3 regions of the Pseudoduganella sp. UC29_106 genome follow, and region 1 is predicted to be linked to each of the others. Evidence: riboswitches for the same ligand, from Rfam matches in the RefSeq annotation. Region 1 holds a riboswitch; each other region holds the start of a gene.

Region 1 (6,343 bases):
CGGTCGAGGCTTCCCGACAGCGTGTTCCACACGGGCAGCGCCATCAGCAGCATGGGCAGCAGCACGGCGCCCAGCCAGATCAATAAAAGGCGCCACTGCAGGGCGACGCGGCTGGCGTTCTTCAGATTGGTGGTCAGCTTCATACGGTCACGATCAGGGCAATGAGGGACTGGATAATGGCGGCGATGTCGAAGCTCCAGCGGCGCGAAGCGCTGCCATCGGATTTGATGGTCTTGCTGTCATCGAGCTTGCTCACGTCCAGCAGATGCTTGCGTTCGGGTCGATTTCGGCGGAGACGGCCTTCACCGGCTTGGTCCACTCGAACTTCTGCCAGCGCTGTTCGCCGCCCCAGCGCACGGTTTCCTTGCTGCCGTCGACAAAGGTCACGACCAGCGTCTGCGGCACATCGGCGCCGCGGCGGCGCACGATGACTTCGGTGCGGTAGGGGAAGGGACCGGTGCCATCCTTGGCGTGCGGATGGGCCTTGTCCCAATCTTCGCGGATCTTGTCTTCCTTTTCCTCCGCCTGCTTGGCGCTCAGCTTGACGCCCGGCTGCGGCAGCACTTCCTCGCTGGAGAAGCTGCTGATGCGGTCATCCACGCGCGTGGTGGCATAGACCTGCTGGGCGAACACGCGTTCCACCAGCTGGCGCTGGCCGCTTACCTCGGCCAGCGTTTCGCGCAGGTCGGCCACGCTTGGGTGGCGGAATTTCCAGCGCTTGTAATACTCCTTAAAGGCGCGTTCGAGGACTTCCTTGCCCAGCTGCTCCTCCAGGTCGTGCATGGCGGTTGCCGTGCGCGCATAGACCGGGCCGATGCCCTGCAGTCGCGTATAGGCATTTTCGCCCAGCGGGTCGGCCGGTTCCTCGCGGGGACTGCCCAGGCGCGAGAAGTCGAATACCTTGAAGCGCGGTGCGATGCCGATGGCCTTGAGGAGCGGCGTGGTGGCATCGATCCCGCGGCCGGCTGCGCGCAGCATGCGCTCGTCCCAGTACTCGTTCAAGCCTTCATCCAGCATGGGTTCTTCGAACTCGTTGCTGGCGAGGATGCCGTAGAAGTAGCCGTGGCCGAATTCGTGGATGGTCACGAAGTCCAGCTGGTACGCATCAAGGGTGCCGGGTTGCAGGCCGGCGTAGCTGTCGGCAGTGAAGAAGGTCGGGTATTCCATGCCGGCCGCTTCCCCCGCGTTATGGGGCGGGATGACGACGGTCACGGTCTTGTAAGGGTAGGGGCCGAGCGTATTGGAGAACCACGTCAGCGAATCCTTGGTGGCCTTCAGCGCCGGCGCCGCGTTGGATTCATACTCGGGCGGGAACAGCACGGTGATTTTCACCTGCGGGCTGCCGGGGCCGGACCAGGTATCGACCAGCGGCCTGGCGGTGCGCTTGTCCGCCGTCCAGGCGAAGTCGTGGACGTCGCCCTGCACGTAGTGGTGGGTCAGCTTGCCGTCCTTTTCGGCCGGCGTGCCTTGCAGCTCGCCCGTGGCGCCGATGGTGTATTCCTTCGGCGCGGTCAGCTTCACGTCGTAATTGCCGAAGTCCGCGTAGAACTCGGATTCGGCGTGGTATTCATGCGCGTTCCAGCGGACCGCCGTTGCGCCCCGTTCGCCCGGCAGTTCCAGCACGGCGATCTTGGGGAACCATTGCGCCACCAGGTGGAAGCTGCCGAAGTAGCCCGCTGCGCGCGATCACGCGCGGCAGCTGGTCGAAGAAGGCGATGTCCAGCGTGGTGCTGGCGCCGGGCGCGACGGCCTGCGGCAGGTCCAGGCGCACCACGGTCTGGTCGGTGGCGGGGCCGCCATCCGGCCGCACGAATTTCCACGACACGGCTGCGCCGTTCTGCGCCACGCTGCGCAGGTCCGTGTAGCCCCATTCGTCATCCTTGACCTGACGGATGTCGTCGCCGCGGTGGCGCATCTCCGTGAAGAAAGTGCTGTCCTTGCCCCGGAAGGCATTCAGGTAAAGGTGCAGGTAGACGCTGTGCACCGGCCGGTCGCTGCGGTTGCGCCAGGTGAGTTTTTGCTTGCCGTCGATGGTGTGCTTGACGGGATCGAGGCTGGCTTCGATTTCGTAGTTCACCACGCGGTCGGACAGCGTGGCTTCGCTGCCGCTGCGGGCTCCGCCCCAGGCATCGGGCGCGCTCGGGGTGGTGACGGCGGCGGCTTTGGCAGGCGCGAGCGGGATATCGCCGGCCGTCGCAGCCTGCGCTGGCGCGGGCGGTGCGGCCGTCTTCGCGCCTTGCGCCATCAGGGCCGATCCTGCGGCCAGCAGCGCGATCGCGGGCAGCCACTTCATGATGCTTCGCATAACTCTCCAATATCAGAATGGCAACCCATTAACTATAGCTAGGCTTATGGCATAAAAGCAAACGGTTTATAATGGCGGCGCTCTGGTGCCCGCGTCCTGCTCATGGACGCAGTTAAACGGGAAACACCGGGGCCGCGCGCGAAGCACAGCGCGGCGGCCAAGGTGTGCTGCCCCCGCAACGGTAAGCAAGCGTCGACCAGAACCTCAAATCTAGTGGCTGCCACGATGTGGCAGCCACTTGTTTTGCGGTTTGGCGGCAAGCCGGTTTTGAGACCACTGCGCTTTGGCGTAGGAAGGTGAACCGGTTCGGCTTGTAGCCCGGATACCGGCCAGGGAGGTGGAGGCGTTTGCGCCTCTGTGGATTCCGGCTGCGGGGACGCAGGCGGATACTCTTTTCAGTACTGGTTTATCCATGAATATCTTTGCATCCCGCCGCGCGCTGGCGCTGGCCGTTTCCCTGTGCTTTGCCGCGCCTGCGTTCGCGGAAGGCGACGTGGTCGTGATTTCAGGCGCGCGCTTCGCGGCCGATCCGGCCCTGCTGCCGATCGGCGCGACTTCGATCACCGCCGCTGAAATCCGCCGCTCCGGTGTTTCCGACGTCAATCAGGCCATCCGCAAGATCGGCGGCGTGTACGGCCGCCAGAGCCTGACCGGCAGCCCGGACTTCGGCCTGGACCTGCGCGGCTTCGGCACCAACAGCGACCAGAATATGGTGGTGGTGCTGGACGGCGTGCGCCTGTCCGAGAATGAGCTGACTGGCCCGCTGCTGTCCACCATTCCGGTCGATTCCGTCGAGCGCATCGACATCATGCGCGGCGGCGCCAGTGTGCTGTATGGTGAAGGCGCCACGGGCGGCGTGATCAACATCGTCACCAAGCGTCCGGAAGCGGGCGCCACGCGCGGCACCGTGTTCGCCGAAGGCGGCCAGTTCAGCGCTGGCGAAGTGCGCGGCTCCGTGGCCAAAGCGTGGGACGGCTTTGCGATGGACCTCTCGGCCGGCCACCAGCGCACCGACAACTACCGCGACAACAATGAATTCAAGCAGAGCCACTTCGGCGGCGGCGCCCAGTGGAGCACGTCCTACGGCCGCTTCGGCGTGCGTGCCGAGATCACGCGCCAGGACAACCGCTTCGCCGGCTCGCTGACCCAGGCCCAGTTCGACGCCAATCCGCGCCAGACCAATACGCCTAACGATTTCGGCAAGCTGGATAGCGATCGCTACACCGCTTTCTATGAGCAGAAGCTGGGCGCCTTCGACTTCGCAGCCGAACTGTCGCACCGCAAGAAGGAAACCGAGGCGACTTATGTCAGCTCCTTCGGCACCTTCAGTTCCCACTACGACAGCAAGCAGACCCAGTTCTCGCCGCGCGTGCGCCACCTGGCGCAGTTCGGCGAGCTGCTGAACGAAGTGGTGGCCGGCGTGGACCTGACGCGCTGGAACCGCGTCACCGACGGCACTTACGACACGACGCAGCGCTCCAAGGCATTCTATCTGCGCGACGAGATCAAGTTTGGCGGCGTGTACCAGCCGCGCCTCGCCGCAGGCGTGCGCCGTGAGCTGTTCGACAAGGAAGCCACCGATCCGCTGCGCGCCCAGCCGGCCTACGACATCACCCAGGCCCACAACGCATGGGAAGTGCAGGGCAGCGTGCTGGCCGCGCCGAATCTGACCGTGTACGCCAAGGCGGGCCAGAGCTACCGCGTGGCGAACGCCGACGAGAATGGCTTCACCGTTGCCTGGGGCGTGCCGCTGAAGACCCAGACTTCGCATGATGTGGAGCTGGGCGCGGGTTATTCGATCGCCGGCGTGAAGCTGGATGGCCGCGTGTTCCGTCATAACCTCAACAACGAGATCTTCTTCGATCCGACCGCAGGCGATTTCGGCTTCGGCGCGAACACCAACCTGGATCCGACCCGCCGCGAAGGCTTCGAACTGGACGCAAGCGCCCATGTGGCGCGCGACTGGCAGGTCAGCGGCCATTACCAGCATGTGAAGGCGGAGTTCCGCGAAGGCCCGAATTCCGGCCGCGAGATGGTGCTGGTGCCGAAGAATATCGTCACCGCGCGCCTGGCCTGGCTGCCGTCCGATGGCCAAACCGCGGATGTCGGCGTGCAGTGGGTGGATGAGCAGCGCTTCGGGTCTGATTTCAGCAATACCTGCAGCGCGCGCATTCCTTCGTTTACGACCGTGGATGCACGGTATGCACGCAAGTTTGGACAGTGGGAGGTGGCGGTGTCCCGGACTGAATCTGGCGGATAAGCATTATTACACTGCGGCTTTCGGCTGCCGGTCGGGGATTTATCCGAGTGATGGTCGGCAGTTGAAGCTGTCCGTGCGTTACGATTTCTGACGCAGCGGCGGATCAATGATCCGCCCTACGCGGTGCGTCGGCGCGGCGGGCGCGGGCTTAAACGGTGCTTAAATTGGGTGCGGCGGCGGCATTTTTGCCGCCGGGGCTGAAATTGGGGGCCGAAAAAATGGTAATCTCGCGGCGTTTACCACCCCAATTCATTAAAGGATGACTATGCGTTTCCTGCGCCTCATGCTGGCTTCCGCCGCCCTGATGTTCGCCGCCACCGGCGCTGCTTATGCTGCCGAACCGAAGGAGGGCGTTGAATTCAAGACTCTCGATACGCCTGTGCGCGCCGACACCGGCGGCAAGAAGGTGGAAGTGGTCGAGTTCTTCATGTACTCCTGCCCGCACTGCAATGCACTGGAACCGCTGATGGCCGACTGGGTCAAGAAGAATGCGGACAAGATCGTGTTCAAGCGCGTGCACTTCCCGCGCACCGGCGAGAAAGACCCGCAAGCCCACGCTTACCTGACGCTGGAAGCGATGAACAAGCTGGATGCTGTGCACGACAAACTGTTCCGCGCTATCCACGTTGAGCATAACCGCCTGATGACCGACGATTCGATCACCGAGGTGGTCACCAAGAACGGCGTGGACAAGGCCAAGTACCTGGAAACCTTCAATTCCTTTGGCGTGCAGACTAAAATGAAGCGTGCCAATGCGCTGATCAATTCCTATAAGGTGGACAGCGCGCCGACCATCGTCATCGACGGTAAATACGTGACTTCGCCGTCGCAGGCAGGCCGTCCGGGCGAGTCGGAAGTAGTATCCCAGCAAAAGACCCTGGCCGTGATGGACTACCTGGTCGCAAAGGCTGCTGCTACCAAGAAGTAAACAATGAAGAACCGTGAAGAAGACGTAATGGAGGCATTCAGGCAGTCCTCTCCGGACGAGGCGGGGTTGTACGACCGCCCCTGGATCAACCACCTCGCCTGGACCCTGGTCGTGCTGCTGACTGGCCTCGTGTTCTGGATGGCCATCGCCATCGTGAATGCCGAGAACCAGCGCAATGCACTGGCCAATAAGCAGTGCCGCGACAGGGTGTTCAAGGAGGAGATCGACAAGACTTGCATGCTGACCGTGCAGTCGCGCGAACATTGGTGGGAACACCTCGCTTACGCTATGTGGCATACGAAGCCGCAGAAATGAAAGAAGCCCGCTAGCAGATAGCGGGCTTTTTTTTTAGAACCCAAGGCAAAAGCAGGTGTCAGGCACATCGTGCCTGACACCAGGGTTACGCCTCTGGTTTTTGCTAGCTGTGCCGGATCACGACGGTGCAGGTGCTGCCTGCCACCAGGGGCTGGCCAGGCGGGGGCGTGTCGATGTGGATGCGCACCGGAATGCGCTGGGCCAGGCGCACCCAGTTGAAGGTCGGGTTCACATCGGCCAGCAGTTCGCGGCCCGTGGTGGCGTCGCGGTCGGTGATGCCGCGCGCGATGCTCTCGACGTGCCCCTGCAGCGAGGCGCCGTCCATCAGCTGCATGTCCACCTTCGCGCCGGGCTGGAGCTGCGGCAGCTTGGTTTCCTCGAAATAGCCGATCACGTAATACGATTCGCTGTCGATCAGCGCCAGCCTGGCGGCGCCCACGGCTGCGAAGTCGCCCACGTGCACATTCAGGTTGGTCACATAGCCGCTGACGGGCGCGCGCACCACCGTGCGCTCCAGGTTCAGCGCGGCCACCTT
Region 2 (6,343 bases), 1.0 Mb from region 1:
TCACCGAGTAAGCAAATGCGTCGTTGCGCGACTGGGCCAGGAAGGCGCGCTTGCGCGCCAGATCGGCCAGCGGCCACTCGGCCAGCGGGCGCTGACCGATCAGCACGCGGCCGTATTCCGGCTGGCGCAAGCCGGCCAGGGTGCGCAGCAAGGTGCTCTTGCCGGCGCCATTGCGGCCGATCACGCTCCAGCATTCGCCGTCGCCCACGCGCCAGTCCAGCGCTTCGACCAGCGTGCGCCGGCCGATATCCAGGCGCAGTTGTTCGGTTGCGATCATCTTATTTCCTCAGCCGGTGCAACTGGTACAGGAAGACCGGCGTGCCGACCAGCGCCGTGACCACCCCCACAGGAAGTTGCTGCGGCGCGATGATGGTGCGCGCCAGCGTGTCGGCCAGCACCAGGTAAGCGCCGCCCACCAGCGTGGCGGCTGGGACCAGCACGCGGTGGTCCGGACCGAAGGCAAAACGGCAGGCATGCGGCACGATCAGGCCGACAAAGCCCACGCTGCCGGCATTGGTTACCGCGCTCGCCGTCAGCAGCGCGGATACGAAGAACAGTCCCTTGCGCAGCGCGCCAACGCGGATACCCAGCGTGGCTGCCGCTTCCGCGTGCAGGGCCATCACGTTCAGCGAGCGGGCGCTGCGCAGGGCGAAGATCAGCGAGCCGGCGAGGACGAACCACGGCAGCCAGCGCATGGGAGCGCCGGAAAGGTCGCCGATCAGCCAGAACACCATGGTGCGCAGGCGGCTGTCCGGCGCGATGGAAAGCATCAGCGTCACCAGCGCGATACAGGCCGAGGACAGAATCACACCTGTCAACAGCAGCAGCGCCGTGCCGCCCTCCGCCGCCGTGCCGCCGCGCAGGTCGCGCCGCGCCAGTATATACAGCAGCATGGACACAGCGACTGCGCCAGCGAAAGCCGCCGCGTCCACCACCCATGCTGCGCACATGAACAGCAGGGCCGCCAGCGCGCCTACCGATGCGCCGGACGAAACGCCCAGTACATAAGGGTCGGCCAGCGGATTGCGCAGCAGGGCCTGCATCATCATGCCCGCCAGTGACAGCGAAGCGCCAGTAACGAAAGCTGTCACAGCACGGCCGGCGCGCAAATCCAGCAGCGTGGCTGCCAGCGAGGACGGCTGGCCATTCAGCAATTCCCGCAAGGCGCCCGGCATATCCGCCAACGGAATCGATACCGAGCCAGTCATGCCGGCAATCACCAGGCTGGCGATGGAAAGGACGACCAGGCCTACGGTAATCAGGCCGGCTCGGTTGCGCAATTGGGCGGAGAATGGATGCATTGCGGGAGCTTAACCGATTTAGTGGAAGCCGTAACGCAGGGCGGCGAACACAGTGGAACCGGCCGTTGCGTAATTGCGGGCCAGCTCATACTGTTTGTCGGCCACGTTGTTCCAGCGGACCAGGGCGGACCAGTCGCGCGAGAACTGCCAGGTCGCGTACAGGTTCACCAGGCCATAGCCGCCCAGGCGGTTGACGTTGGAGGCGTCGTCAAAGCGGTACGAGGACACCTGCCATTCCACGCCGGTGTGCAGAGGGCCTGCTTCATAGTCGACGCCCACGTTGCCATGGCGCCGGGCACGGCGCACCAGCGATTTGCCGGTCGTGTCATCCTTCGGGTCCTGGAAGTCAGCGTCCGCGCGCAGCGTGAAGCTGCCCAGGCGCTGGCGGGCCGACATGGTCAAGCCTTCCAGCGTGGCCTTGTTGACGTTATACGCGCAACCGAACTTGAAGCCGGGCTTGGGGCAGGGCGTCGTATTGACCAGCAGGTCGGTCAGCTTGTTGTGATAGTAGGCGGCAGTGAGGGCAGTGCTGCCGTTGTCGAAGTTCAGGCCTACCTCGCCGTTGCGGCCGCGCTCAGGCTTGTTGCCGTCGAAGCCGAAGCCCGGGTAGTAGAGTTCATTGAAGGTCGGCGCGCGGAAGCTGGTGCCGTAGCTGGCGTTCAGGCGCAGCGCGCTGGACAGGCGGTAGCCATAACCCAGCGAGCCGGTGGCCTTGTTGCCGTACTGCGAGCTGTCGTCGTTGCGGGCGCCGATGCTGAGCAGGTGCGGGCCGCGGTTCAACTGATAGCTGCCGGCGACGGACGTCGTGCTGCGGTCGCGCGAAACGGCCGTGGTGGTGGCTTCCACTTCTTCCTTGCGGTGCTCGACCAGCAGCTGCAGCATATCGTCGCCCAGGCGGTAGTCGTTCTGCCAGTTGAAGGTGGTCTGCTTGGTGTTGATCTGGCTGTCGGTGGCGGTGAAGCTGCCGGACTTGTCGCGGCTTTGCGCCGCCTGGGCCAGCATCGACCATTCGGAAGTGATCTTGTTGCGCGAGTAGACCGCATAGTTATCCAGCACCTGCACGCTGTCGGCGCGCGCCTTGCCGCTGTCGAATTGTGCGTCGAGGCGGCTGTGCAGGAAGAGCAGGCCCAGTTCATGGCCGGGGGCCAGCTGCCATGCGACCTGGCCGGCGGCATTTTCGCGCTTGTAGCCGTCGTCGTCCGGGTTATAGGAACTGTTGGCCGGCTTGGTGGCCGAGAAGCCGTCCGAGCGCTCTTTCGCTGCGCTCAGCGCATAGCTGACGGCGCCGCTGCTGCCGGATACGGCAGCCTGGTAGGCACGCGTATTGTCGGTGCCGCCGCCGACCGAGGCGCTGATGCTGGGCGCACCCTGGCCTTTCTTCGTGAAGATCTGGATCACGCCGCCGATGGCGTCCGCGCCGTACAGGGTGCTGAGCGGGCCGTAGACGACTTCGATATGGTCGATGGCTTCCATCGGGATCGCGTTCCAGGCGGCGGTGCCGCTGGTGGCGGAGCCGATGCGCACGCCGTCCACCAGCACGATGACCTGGTTGCCGTTGGCGCCGCGAATCAGCACGCCGGAGTTGGTGCCCGGGCCGCCGTTGCGGGTGACTTCAATGCCGCGCTGGCGTTGCAGCAGTTCCGTGATGGAGCCGGCGCCGGCGTTGGCAATTTCTTCCGCGCCGATAGTCAGCGTGTCGGCGACAACATCGCGCGCAGCTTGCGGAGTGCGGGTGGCGGTCACGATGACCGCGTTCAGGGCAGTGGTTTGGGCTTGCACGCTTGGCGCAGCAATAGCCAGGGCGAACGACGCGAGGGCCGCTTGCCGGGTGACGGGAGAGGTCATGACAAGTTTTCGATATTGAGCAACCAGCCCACGTCCCCGTAGACTGGAATCACACGAAAGCGCATTGCGCTTCCACCTGATTTGGCCGGTATCCGGGCTGGCATGCCTGGCTGTCTTGCCTTCCCATGCTTGCGCACAGTGGCGGAGGAGACAGCTGCCGCTTTATGGAGCGGCACATGCTTACCGTTGCGGGGGCAGCACACGTTGACCGTCGTGGACGGTGTCGTGTTTCCCGTTTAACTGCGTTCGAGGACTCGAACGCGGGCACCAAAACTATTCAATTATAACCCGGTGTATGCTGCCGTAGGCGATGGCGTGTGGTTTTGCAGCCGCTTGCAGCGCGGCTTCATGCAGGGCGGCGCCGCCGGCAAGCGCTTGCAGCAGGCGGATCGTGCCGGCGTGACATACCACAATGGCAGTGCCGTCCAGCGCTTTCAGGAAGGCTTGCACGCGGCGTGCCGCATCCAGTACGGATTCGCCGCCGCCGGGGCGGTAGTTCAGCAGGTCGGCGACCCAGGCATCGACTTCGGCGCGGGGGATGTCGTCCCAGGCACGCAGTTCCCAGGCGCCGAAATCCAGTTCGGCGAGGCGGGCGTCCACGATCGGCGCGCGCGGGGTAGCGAGTTGCGTGGCCAGGGCGGCGCAGCGCTGCAGTGGGCTGGTGCGGATGGGCGCCGTGCGCAGCAGCTCTGGCGGCAGCTCGGCGCGAACGCCCGTGACGCACGCGGCCAGCGCGGCGGGATCTGCCGACAGGTCGCTGCTGCCGTAGCATATGCCCGGCGCGGCAAGCGGCGCCGGGTGGCGGATGAGGATCAGCTCCACGCAGCCAGCGCGCCGAGGTAGAACACAGCCTCCGTCAGCTGCTGCACGGCGCCCAGGCAGTCGCCCGTATAGCCGCCCAGGCGCTGCGCGCATTTACGGGCAAGCCAGGCGGCGGCGAGGACCATGGCAAGCAGGCCACAGGCCAACGCAACCGGCGCGATCCAGCCACGCGCGGCGACAAGCGCCACCGGCAGTGCCGCGGTGCAGGCTGCGATGGCGAATTCGCCGCTGCGCATTTCCTGCGCCATCGGCTTGGCCTTGCCTTCCGCGCGGGCATATTCCATGCGCCAGATCAGGGCCGTCGCCATCAGGCGGGAAGCAGGATGGGCGACGAACAGCGCCGCCAGCACCCCGGTGTACGGCAGCGAAGACAGAGCCGCAACCTTGGTCGCCAGCAGGAGCAGGATGCCGATCGCGCCGTAAGCGCCGATACGCGAGTCCTTCATGATCTCCAGCACGCGCTCGCGCGTGTGGCCGCCGCCGAAGCCGTCGCACATATCGGCAAAGCCGTCTTCATGGAAGGCGCCGGTGGCATAGATGCCGGCGGCGGTGGAGAGCAGGACGGCGACCGCGGGCGGCAGTACGAGCGCAGTCAGCGCATACACGCCGGCGGCAATCGCCGCGACCACCAGGCCGACCAGCGGAAAATAACGGGAAGCGTGATGCAGCCAGGCCGCCTCGAAGCCGACCCAGCGCGGGATCGGCAGCCGCGTAAAGAATTGCAGCGCGATGAAGAAGAGGCGGACCTGCTGCATGAATCAGGCGGACTTTTCGCTGACCTGGGCGGAGTCGAACGTCGCCATCTGGTTCAGGAAGTTCACGGCCGACTGCAGCAGCGGCATGGCCAGCGCGCTGCCCGTACCTTCGCCCAGGCGCAGGCCCAGATTCAGCAGGGGACGTGCGCCAAGATGTTCCAGCATGCGCTTGTGGCCACTCTCGTCCGAGCAGTGCGAGAACACGCAGTATTCCAGCACTTCCGGCTTGATGCGGGCCGCCACCAGCAGGGCGCTGGTGACGATGAAACCGTCGATCACCAGGACCATGCGGCGCTCGGCCGCCTTCAGCATGGCGCCGGCCATCATGGCGATTTCGAAGCCGCCGAATGCGGATAGCACCGGCAGGCCGCCGTTGACGTCGTGCAGCTGCACCGCCGCTTCGATTACGCGCTGCTTGCGTAGCACGCCTTCGGCATCCAGGCCCGTGCCCGCGCCCACGCAGTCGGCCACCGGAATGCCGGTTAGCTTGTGCATCAGGGCCGCAGCTGCCGTCGTATTGCCGATGCCCATTTCGCCAAAGCCCAGCACATTGCCCGGCAGCGCTTCGACCAGCTCCATGCCGGCCTCGATCGCTTCCATGCACTCCTGGGCGGACATGGCCTTCTCCTGCGCGAAATTGCGCGTACCGGGAGCGATCTTGCGGTTCAACAGGCCTTCGCGCGGCCCGAAGTCGTGGTTCACGCCGGCGTCCACCACGCTCAGGGAGCAGCCGTTCTGGCGTGCGAACACATTGATGGCGGCGCCGCCGGCCAGGAAGTTCTCGACCATTTGCCAGGTCACGTCCTGCGGATAGGCGGACACGCCCTCGGCCACGACACCGTGGTCGCCCGCGAAGACCAGAATGGCAGGTTCGCGCAGCTCGGGCGACGTGGTCTGCTGGATCATGCCGATCTGCTTTGCCAGCGTCTCCAGTGCGCCCAGGCTGCCCAGCGGCTTGGTCTTGTTGTTGATCGCGCGATCCAGCTGTCCCGCGAGCGTTTCGTTAGAAATTGGGGTGATGTGTGGGATAGTCATCAGAGAATTATAATGCCCGCATGCGCATTCTCATCATTGAAGACAATCCGGACATTGTCGCCAACCTGTACGGCTTCCTGGAGCCCAAGGGTTACGTGCTCGATTCCGCCGCCAATGGCTACGGCGGACTGGGGCTGGCTGCGCAGAACGATTACGACGCGGTTGTGCTGGACGTGATGCTGCCCGGGCTGAATGGCCTGGAGCTGTGCCAGAAGCTGCGCGGGGAGCTGGGCAAGTCCACGCCCGTGCTGATGCTGACCGCGCGCGACACCTTGGAAGACAAGGTGGCTGGCTTCGACAGCGGCGCCGACGATTACCTCGTCAAACCGTTCTCCCTGGTCGAACTGGAAGTGCGCCTGCGCGCCCTGGTGCGGCGCGCGCGCGGCGCCCAGACGGCCAGCCCCATGCTGACCGTGGGCGAGCTGACATTCGATACCGCGAACTTCGAGGCGCGCCGCGCCGGCCGTCCGCTGGCGCTGACCCGCACTGGCTTCACCATCCTGCGCCTGCTGATGAAAGAGGCGCCCAATGTGGTCACGCGCGAAGCGCTGGAGCAGGAGCTGTGGGGTGAGGACCGGCCGGACA
Region 3 (6,343 bases), 800 kb from region 1:
CTGCACCTGGACCACATCACCGCCGGCCCGCAGCCGGTCCAGGCCATGGAAGCGTTCGCCGACTGCGATGCCGGCCTCCACAAGCGCGATCACGCAGGCGACCAGCAGCGCGCCCAGCGACGGCATCAGCAGCCAGTTGACCGCGTCATGCAGCCAGGCGAACGAAAACGATTCAATCATGTGGGACTCCTTGCAGGTTGAGGGGCCTGGCGACCGCGCCACAAGCCCAGCGCAAACAGCGCAGAGCCGGTGGCGAGGGACGCCAGCAGTTGGATGATCTGTATGGCGGGCGGCACAGCGGCCTGGGCTTGTTCGTGCAGCTCATAGACGCGCGCAGTGCCCGTCGGTTCCGATGCAGGTGCATGCGCCCCGACTGGTGCGACCTGCGCATTGACGACGCGTGCGGATCTGCCGTGCGTTGGCGCTGGATGAAGCGTGCTTGCTGCGGGGGCCGTGAGCATGTCGCCGCGCGCCTTCGCCAGCGCCACGCCGAGCGCCTGTGCGTCCGCACCATCCAGCTGCGGCGCCAGCCATGCCCACATCGGGTGATCGGGGGCGGTGTGGCCGCTGCCCGGCAGGCCATTCCGGACCACCAGCCGCGCCAGTTCGCCGCCCATGCGCCTGACGGTGGCAGGGTCGGTCTTCCAGTAACCTTTTTCGGCGGCCACCATGAAAATGGCCAGCATGTGCGCCTTGACGTGCGCGTTATGCTGCTGGCCGAGGAATTGCGGCAAGCCCAGCTTGTGGGCGTCGTCGAAGTACACCGACTTCACTTCGTCCCATGCCCAGTTCTTCACCAGGTCGGGACGCGTTACCTGCCAGCCCCACAGGTTCTCCAGGAATTCCTGGCCCATGGTGCGCGCACCGGCGTAGCCGTGCCCCATCAGCGGCTTGAGCCAGGCTGGATTAAGGAAGCGGCCGCGCAATTCGCCGAGCAGGGCCGACGCCAGCGGCTCTACGTCGGCGCGGCCAGGCTGGGCATGCTGCAGGATCATCGCTTCCGGCACGCGGCCGGTGCGCCCTTCCACCGCCAGCGACAGACCGCCGAGGTAGTCGAAGGCGTCATTGTTGTCGAGCAGTCCGTACAGATTGCTGGCGCGGCCGTGGTAGCTGCGTTCGATGCCGTCCAGCGCCACGTCGAAGGCAGCGTGGCTGGCCTCACCGCTGGCGTCCAGGCCATAGGCGTGCCCCATGCGGTTGCGGTAGGCGCGGCCAATCTCATCGCGCTCGCGCCAGGCGCCGGAGCGCTCGGTCAGGCGGTTGACGCCGGCGCCGTATGCGCCCGGCGCGTCGCCGAACACGCGCTGCGCGGCGGCGCGTCCGGCGTCGGCGACGGACATGCCGCCACCCGCCAATGCGTGCTGTCGCAGCAACCATTGTTGCGCCACCCGATTGCGCGCCGGCTCTTCGCTGCCCATGCCACACCGGGCAGCGGCGCCAGCGCCGCCTGCAAGGCCTCTTTCAAGGCTGGATCCCGCTCGGCCAGGGCGCCGGCCGAAGCGGCCAGCGCCAGGCGTCCGGCGCGGTCGATCAGGCGGATCAGGTTCGGATACAGGTCGCGGAACAGGCCGGAGGTGGTCACCAGCGCGTCGCGCCGCACTGCGCCGGGCTTGAGCCGCACGTCGGTGACGATGCCGCGTGCATTCCATACCGGCTCGGCGCCCATCATGGCCAGCGCGAACGCCACCATCACGCCTTCGTCGCGCACGGCGTCCGACGCCCACAGGATGATGCCCTCGCTGCCCTTGGCCGAAGTGTCGCGGGCGTCGGCCTTGGCGGCCATGCGCTCACCCAGCTGGTAGCCCAGCCGCGTGGGCAGGATATCGCCGTCAACCGCATGGAAATTGCGCCCGGTGGGCAGCGCTTCGGGCGAGCGCAGCGGGTCATTGCCCTTGCCCGGCTCGATGAACTGCCCATCCAGGCCGGCCAGCAGCGCCGCCATCTCGCGGCGCGGCGAATCGGCGAGGCTGGCGGCGATGTCCGGGCCGTCGATGCCGCCCTTCTTCATCGAATCGAGCATCAGGCCGATCGATTCCTGTTTCCAGGGACGGCCGAAAATATGCAGGCCATGCGGCATGAACTTTTCCTGCAGCTTGGTCAGGTAGTGACCCACCTCGTGTGCCAGCAGATCGTCATCGGCCGCATCGAAGCCGATGCCGCGCACGGCCAGCACGTCGGCCATGGACGCTTCCAGTTCGGCCTTCAGGTTCAGCGCCGTGACGCGCTCGCGCATCAGTGCCGCGGCCTGGGATTTCAGCGACTCCGAGCTGGCGGCTTCATAGCTCTCGACCACCTGGCGTAGCGCCAGCAGCTCGTCGTACAGCGGCGTGCTGGCCAGCGGCGGCGTCAGGTGATCAACGATGACCGCCAGGCCGCGCCGCTTCGCCTGCGTGCCCTCCCCTACGCCATCGACGATATAGGGATAGATGCCGGGCAGGTCGCCGGCGATCAGGCTCGGATAGTCGTCGGAGCTCAGGCCGACCGCTTTACCGGGCAGGAATTCGTAGGTGGAATGGCGGCCTATATGCACCAGCGCGTCGGCCTTGAAACGGTCGCGCACCCAATGGTAGTAGGCGAGGTACTGGTGCGGCGGCGTGATGCTGGTGTTCGCGTGCAGCAGTTCCTCGTCCACTTCCCAGCCGCGCGGCGGCTGCGGCCCGATGAACACATTGCCGAACACCAGGCCGGGCACCAGCAGCTTGCCGCTGTCGACCATGATCCTGCCGGGCGCCGCGCCCCAACCTTTGAGGCCTTCGATGCCGTAGCCGGCAAGGCGCTTGCTGAGCGGCGCGAGCGCTGCGCAAGGACGGGCTGCGCGCACCTCCAGGCAGGCGCGGTAGCCTTCCGCCAGCGCCGCCAGGTCACGGATTGCGGCTTCGCGCTGCGGATGGTCCGCGCCTTCCACCAGGTGCTGCAATTCCTTGATGATGACGTCGGCCTGCTTGCGGCCAAGGTTCCGCTCGCCGCTTGTTTCGGCTTCCAGCACGTCGGCATGCAGGCGGCCCAGCAGGCCGCTGGTCATTTCGCCCTGCACGCGCGGCGGCAGCGTGCCGAACCAGCGCGCGTATTCCGCTGCGCTGACGCTGTTCACCGTACCGCTTAATTCGCGCAAGGCGGCGCGGTCTTCCGGCAGGTTGACGCCGTGCGCCATGATCATGTCCAGCAGCGCTTGCGGCGACTCGGGCAAGGCGCCCACCGTATAGCCGGCGTTCTTCATCGCGTGCAGCATGTCGAACAGCGAGGCCGGCACGTCCAGGTTGTCGGCGCCGATATTCTGCCGCCCCGGCGGGTGGTTGTAATAGATCAGCGCCACCCGCTTGTCGCGGTTGGCCTTGGCGCGCAATGCCAGCCAGCGGCTGACGCGTGCGGTCAGCCTGTCGGCCTCCACGGGCAGCACCACGGGCGGACGGTTCTCGAGTACCGGTCAGCTTGTCGCGCTGCGCCTGGCCCAGCGCTGCGATCACGATCGGCTGGCCGATGCCTTGCAACTCCGGCAGCGCCACGCGGTATTGCACCGAGTCCGGCGGCAAGCCATCCGGCGACAGATGCCATTGCAGCGCGGTGCGGTCGGACAGGCGAATCGCCTTGAAGACCGGCACATTCAACCGCTTCAGCGCTTCCGTGACGGCTTCGCGTCCTTCAGCTGCGCCCACGACGAAGTCCGCAGCACCACCAGCGCGGCCGGCTGGGCCGGCGCAAGCAGCTCGGCAGGCGCTCCAGTGCCTCGCGCGAGGCGCCGCCCCAGCGCGTGAGCACCTGCACGCAGGACTGGCCCCGCTGTTCGATGCGCTGGCAGACTGCCGCGGGCACCATGCTGTCCATATTCGACAGGTCGAGCACCACCACGGTGGGCTGGGCCTTCAGTCCCAGTTGCGCGGCATTGCCCGAAGCGCCCGCATCGGTCAGTTCGCGCCGGCCGACGCGCAGGCGCAACGTGGGTTCGGGCTGGGGGCTGGCCAGCGCCACGGTCGGATCAAGCAGATGCGCGAACAGCGCTGCCGTGTTGTCGGCGCAGCCCGCCTGCCACAGCTGGCGCGCAGCCAGCCAGTGGCTCGCGGCGGCATGGGCCTGTGCCGCTTTGAGGGCCGCTGCCGGTGGCGCTTCCGTCGACAGTTCCCGCAACAACTCGGGCGAAAAATCATGCAGGCCGCCGCGCGCGCTGCGGCTCATCAGACTGAGGCCAGCCTCTCCGTCGAAGGCTAAAACGGTGGTTTGTGCTCGGGCGTGGCGCGGCAAGGCGTCCTTCAGGCGGCGCGCCGGGTCTCCGAACAGGGAAACCGCCAGCACGCTGTCGGCCTGTCTGATCCAGAGGCCGGCGTCGGCATCACTCGCCGCCATCCACTGGGCAGGCGTGCGTAACACGAGTGCGGTCCCGCGGATGGCTGGCCAGATGGCGATGCGCCGCCTCGATCGCCGCCGGAGCGGCGCGCTCAGTCACAATGGCAAACAAGGTGGCTGCCTGGCCGTACGCGCTGGTGAGAACGCATAGCAGTGCTGCGAGAATCCGCACGAAAGTAGAAGTGCTCAATTTGACATTGACCGGTAACGCGCGCCTGGCGCGCATGAACACAGGCTGCTGCGTTTTTCCATGCCGGACGGGCACACGCGCGTGGCGCGGGCGCGATATGGCGACCGCACAATGCGGCTGCGCTGCAGGCAAAGGAAGAAACAACGAACAACCACCACGCAAAACCTCACCCCGGGTTTTGCGCAAGCAATCGTGACTGGCCGGTCTTCTGGCTTGCCGTCATCCTCCTTTGCACCTGCCTTCCCGTGCTAAGCACAGTGGCGTTCGATCAAAGTCGTCAGGCATACAGCAGCGGGGGCTGCGCCGGACTGGCATGCGATGAAAATCCCATGCGTCACCGGCTTCCCGTTTCACCCTCCGGCTGAAAAGCTGGAGGGCACCATTCACTGAATCAGCGGTATTTTAACTGCATTGCGGATTATTGCCAAAATTGCGGTGGAGAGTGATTCAACTGCCGCGCAGCGAGCCAGATTTGCGAAAAATTAGCTTGCTCCGATAAGGCGGTTTTGCGTACACTGGCCGAATGACACCGCTGTCATCCACAAACAATTAATCGATGGAGACAAACTTGATTCACTCAAGCACCGCGCAGCTCCGTTTCAATTGTCCGCTCCCCTTCCTTGCCCGCGCCTGCGTGGCAATGTTTGCGATCGCGGCTGCCACACAGACGATGGCCGGCGAGAGTCCGGCCAAGCCACAATATCTGGAGACACCGCCCAACGAAAAGCCGAGGGTAGTGATCACGGCCGATCCTGAACTCGACGATTCGAACTCGATGGTTCGGTTTCTGCTATACAGCTCGGATTTCCGTACCGAAGGGCTGATCTATGCCAGCAGCCAGTTTCATTGGACCGGCGACGGCAAAGGGACCAGGCTGTCAGTGCCAACTCGCGAGTACACCCTTTTTGGCCTGAAGCTCTGCCCTTGCACATCGTGGCGCTGGGCGCCGGGAGAGCGTTTCATTGATGACGCCGTGGAGAATTACGCCAAGGCCTATCCGAACCTGCGCGTCCACAACCACGACTATCCGGCCCCAGAGGTACTGAAGTCGAAGATCCGCTGGGGCAATGTGCAGTTCGACGGCGAGATGGAGCATGACACGCCTGGTTCGGACCTTATCAAAGCACTGCTGCTCGATAATGAGGAGTCGCCAATTTACCTGCATGCCTGGGGAGGCCAAAGCACCATCGCCCGTGCGCTGAAATCGATCGAGGAACAGTACCAGGGATCGCCGCAGTGGGCATCGATCCGCGCCAAAGTAATCCGCAAGGCCGTCATCCACCCGTCGGGCGACCAGGACGATACCTACGCCAATTACATCAAGCCCGACTGGCCCGACATCCGCTATCGCCTGCTGGCGGGCGGGGTCCCGCTGGGCTATGCGACACAGTCGAGGGTGGGCGAAGACGATGCTGCCTACTTTACGGTGGACTGGACCAAGTCCAATATTCTCGACCGCGGCCCGCTTGGCGCATCCTACCGCGTATGGGGCGATGGCAAGCACATGGTGCAGAACGACATCTTCGACTATTTCGGCATTGCGGGAAAATCCGCCGAGGAGCTGAAAAAGGAAGGTTATATCGTCTGGACACCACCGCGCGCAAAAGGCGAATTCCTGGCTGAAGGCGACACGCCAACGTTCCTCAACCTGCTCGATAACGGCTTGCGCGGCTACCGCGGCGACAGCTTCGGCGGCTGGGCGGGCACCCCGAACAACGGCCCCACGAGGAGCTTTGCTGTGCTGCTCAAGGCAATGGAAGCCAACATCGCCAATCCGCCCCCGCCGCGCCCCATCGAGCGCGCGCCCACGCATCC

The links. Region 1 has a riboswitch for cobalamin ahead of ACHMW6_RS08410 (TonB-dependent receptor). Riboswitches for the same ligand answer to the same signal wherever they lie in the genome.
Region 2: linked by a shared signal. The riboswitch ahead of ACHMW6_RS03115 (TonB-dependent receptor domain-containing protein) and the one ahead of ACHMW6_RS08410 (TonB-dependent receptor) in region 1 are both predicted to bind cobalamin.
Region 3: linked by a shared signal. The riboswitch ahead of ACHMW6_RS12465 (hypothetical protein) and the one ahead of ACHMW6_RS08410 (TonB-dependent receptor) in region 1 are both predicted to bind cobalamin.

The regions. Positions count from the first base shown of each region.
Region 1 is NZ_CP171977.1:1,594,140-1,600,482, forward strand. It holds gene ACHMW6_RS08395 (hypothetical protein) at 1-143, opposite strand, end outside; gene ACHMW6_RS08400 (M1 family metallopeptidase) at 253-1,650, opposite strand; gene ACHMW6_RS08405 (hypothetical protein) at 1,568-2,293, opposite strand; cobalamin riboswitch at 2,372-2,654, shown strand; gene ACHMW6_RS08410 (TonB-dependent receptor) at 2,718-4,565, shown strand; gene ACHMW6_RS08415 (thiol:disulfide interchange protein DsbA/DsbL) at 4,831-5,493, shown strand; gene ACHMW6_RS08420 (hypothetical protein) at 5,497-5,808, shown strand; gene ACHMW6_RS08425 (efflux RND transporter periplasmic adaptor subunit) at 5,912-6,343, opposite strand, start outside.
Region 2 is NZ_CP171977.1:553,340-559,682, forward strand. It holds gene ACHMW6_RS03105 (ABC transporter ATP-binding protein) at 1-277, opposite strand, end outside; gene ACHMW6_RS03110 (FecCD family ABC transporter permease) at 279-1,301, opposite strand; gene ACHMW6_RS03115 (TonB-dependent receptor domain-containing protein) at 1,320-3,146, opposite strand; cobalamin riboswitch at 3,212-3,433, opposite strand; gene ACHMW6_RS03120 (histidine phosphatase family protein) at 3,420-3,968, opposite strand; gene ACHMW6_RS03125 (adenosylcobinamide-GDP ribazoletransferase) at 3,959-4,723, opposite strand; gene cobT (nicotinate-nucleotide--dimethylbenzimidazole phosphoribosyltransferase) at 4,727-5,758, opposite strand; gene ACHMW6_RS03135 (response regulator transcription factor) at 5,779-6,343, shown strand, end outside.
Region 3 is NZ_CP171977.1:2,396,614-2,402,956, reverse strand. It holds gene ACHMW6_RS12485 (MotA/TolQ/ExbB proton channel family protein) at 1-180, opposite strand, end outside; gene ACHMW6_RS12480 (cobaltochelatase subunit CobN) at 177-1,355, opposite strand; gene ACHMW6_RS12475 (cobaltochelatase subunit CobN) at 1,253-3,400, opposite strand; partial or broken gene ACHMW6_RS12470 (hypothetical protein) at 3,483-3,599, opposite strand; gene ACHMW6_RS12465 (hypothetical protein) at 3,640-4,362, opposite strand; cobalamin riboswitch at 4,709-4,927, opposite strand; gene ACHMW6_RS12460 (DUF1593 domain-containing protein) at 5,097-6,343, shown strand, end outside.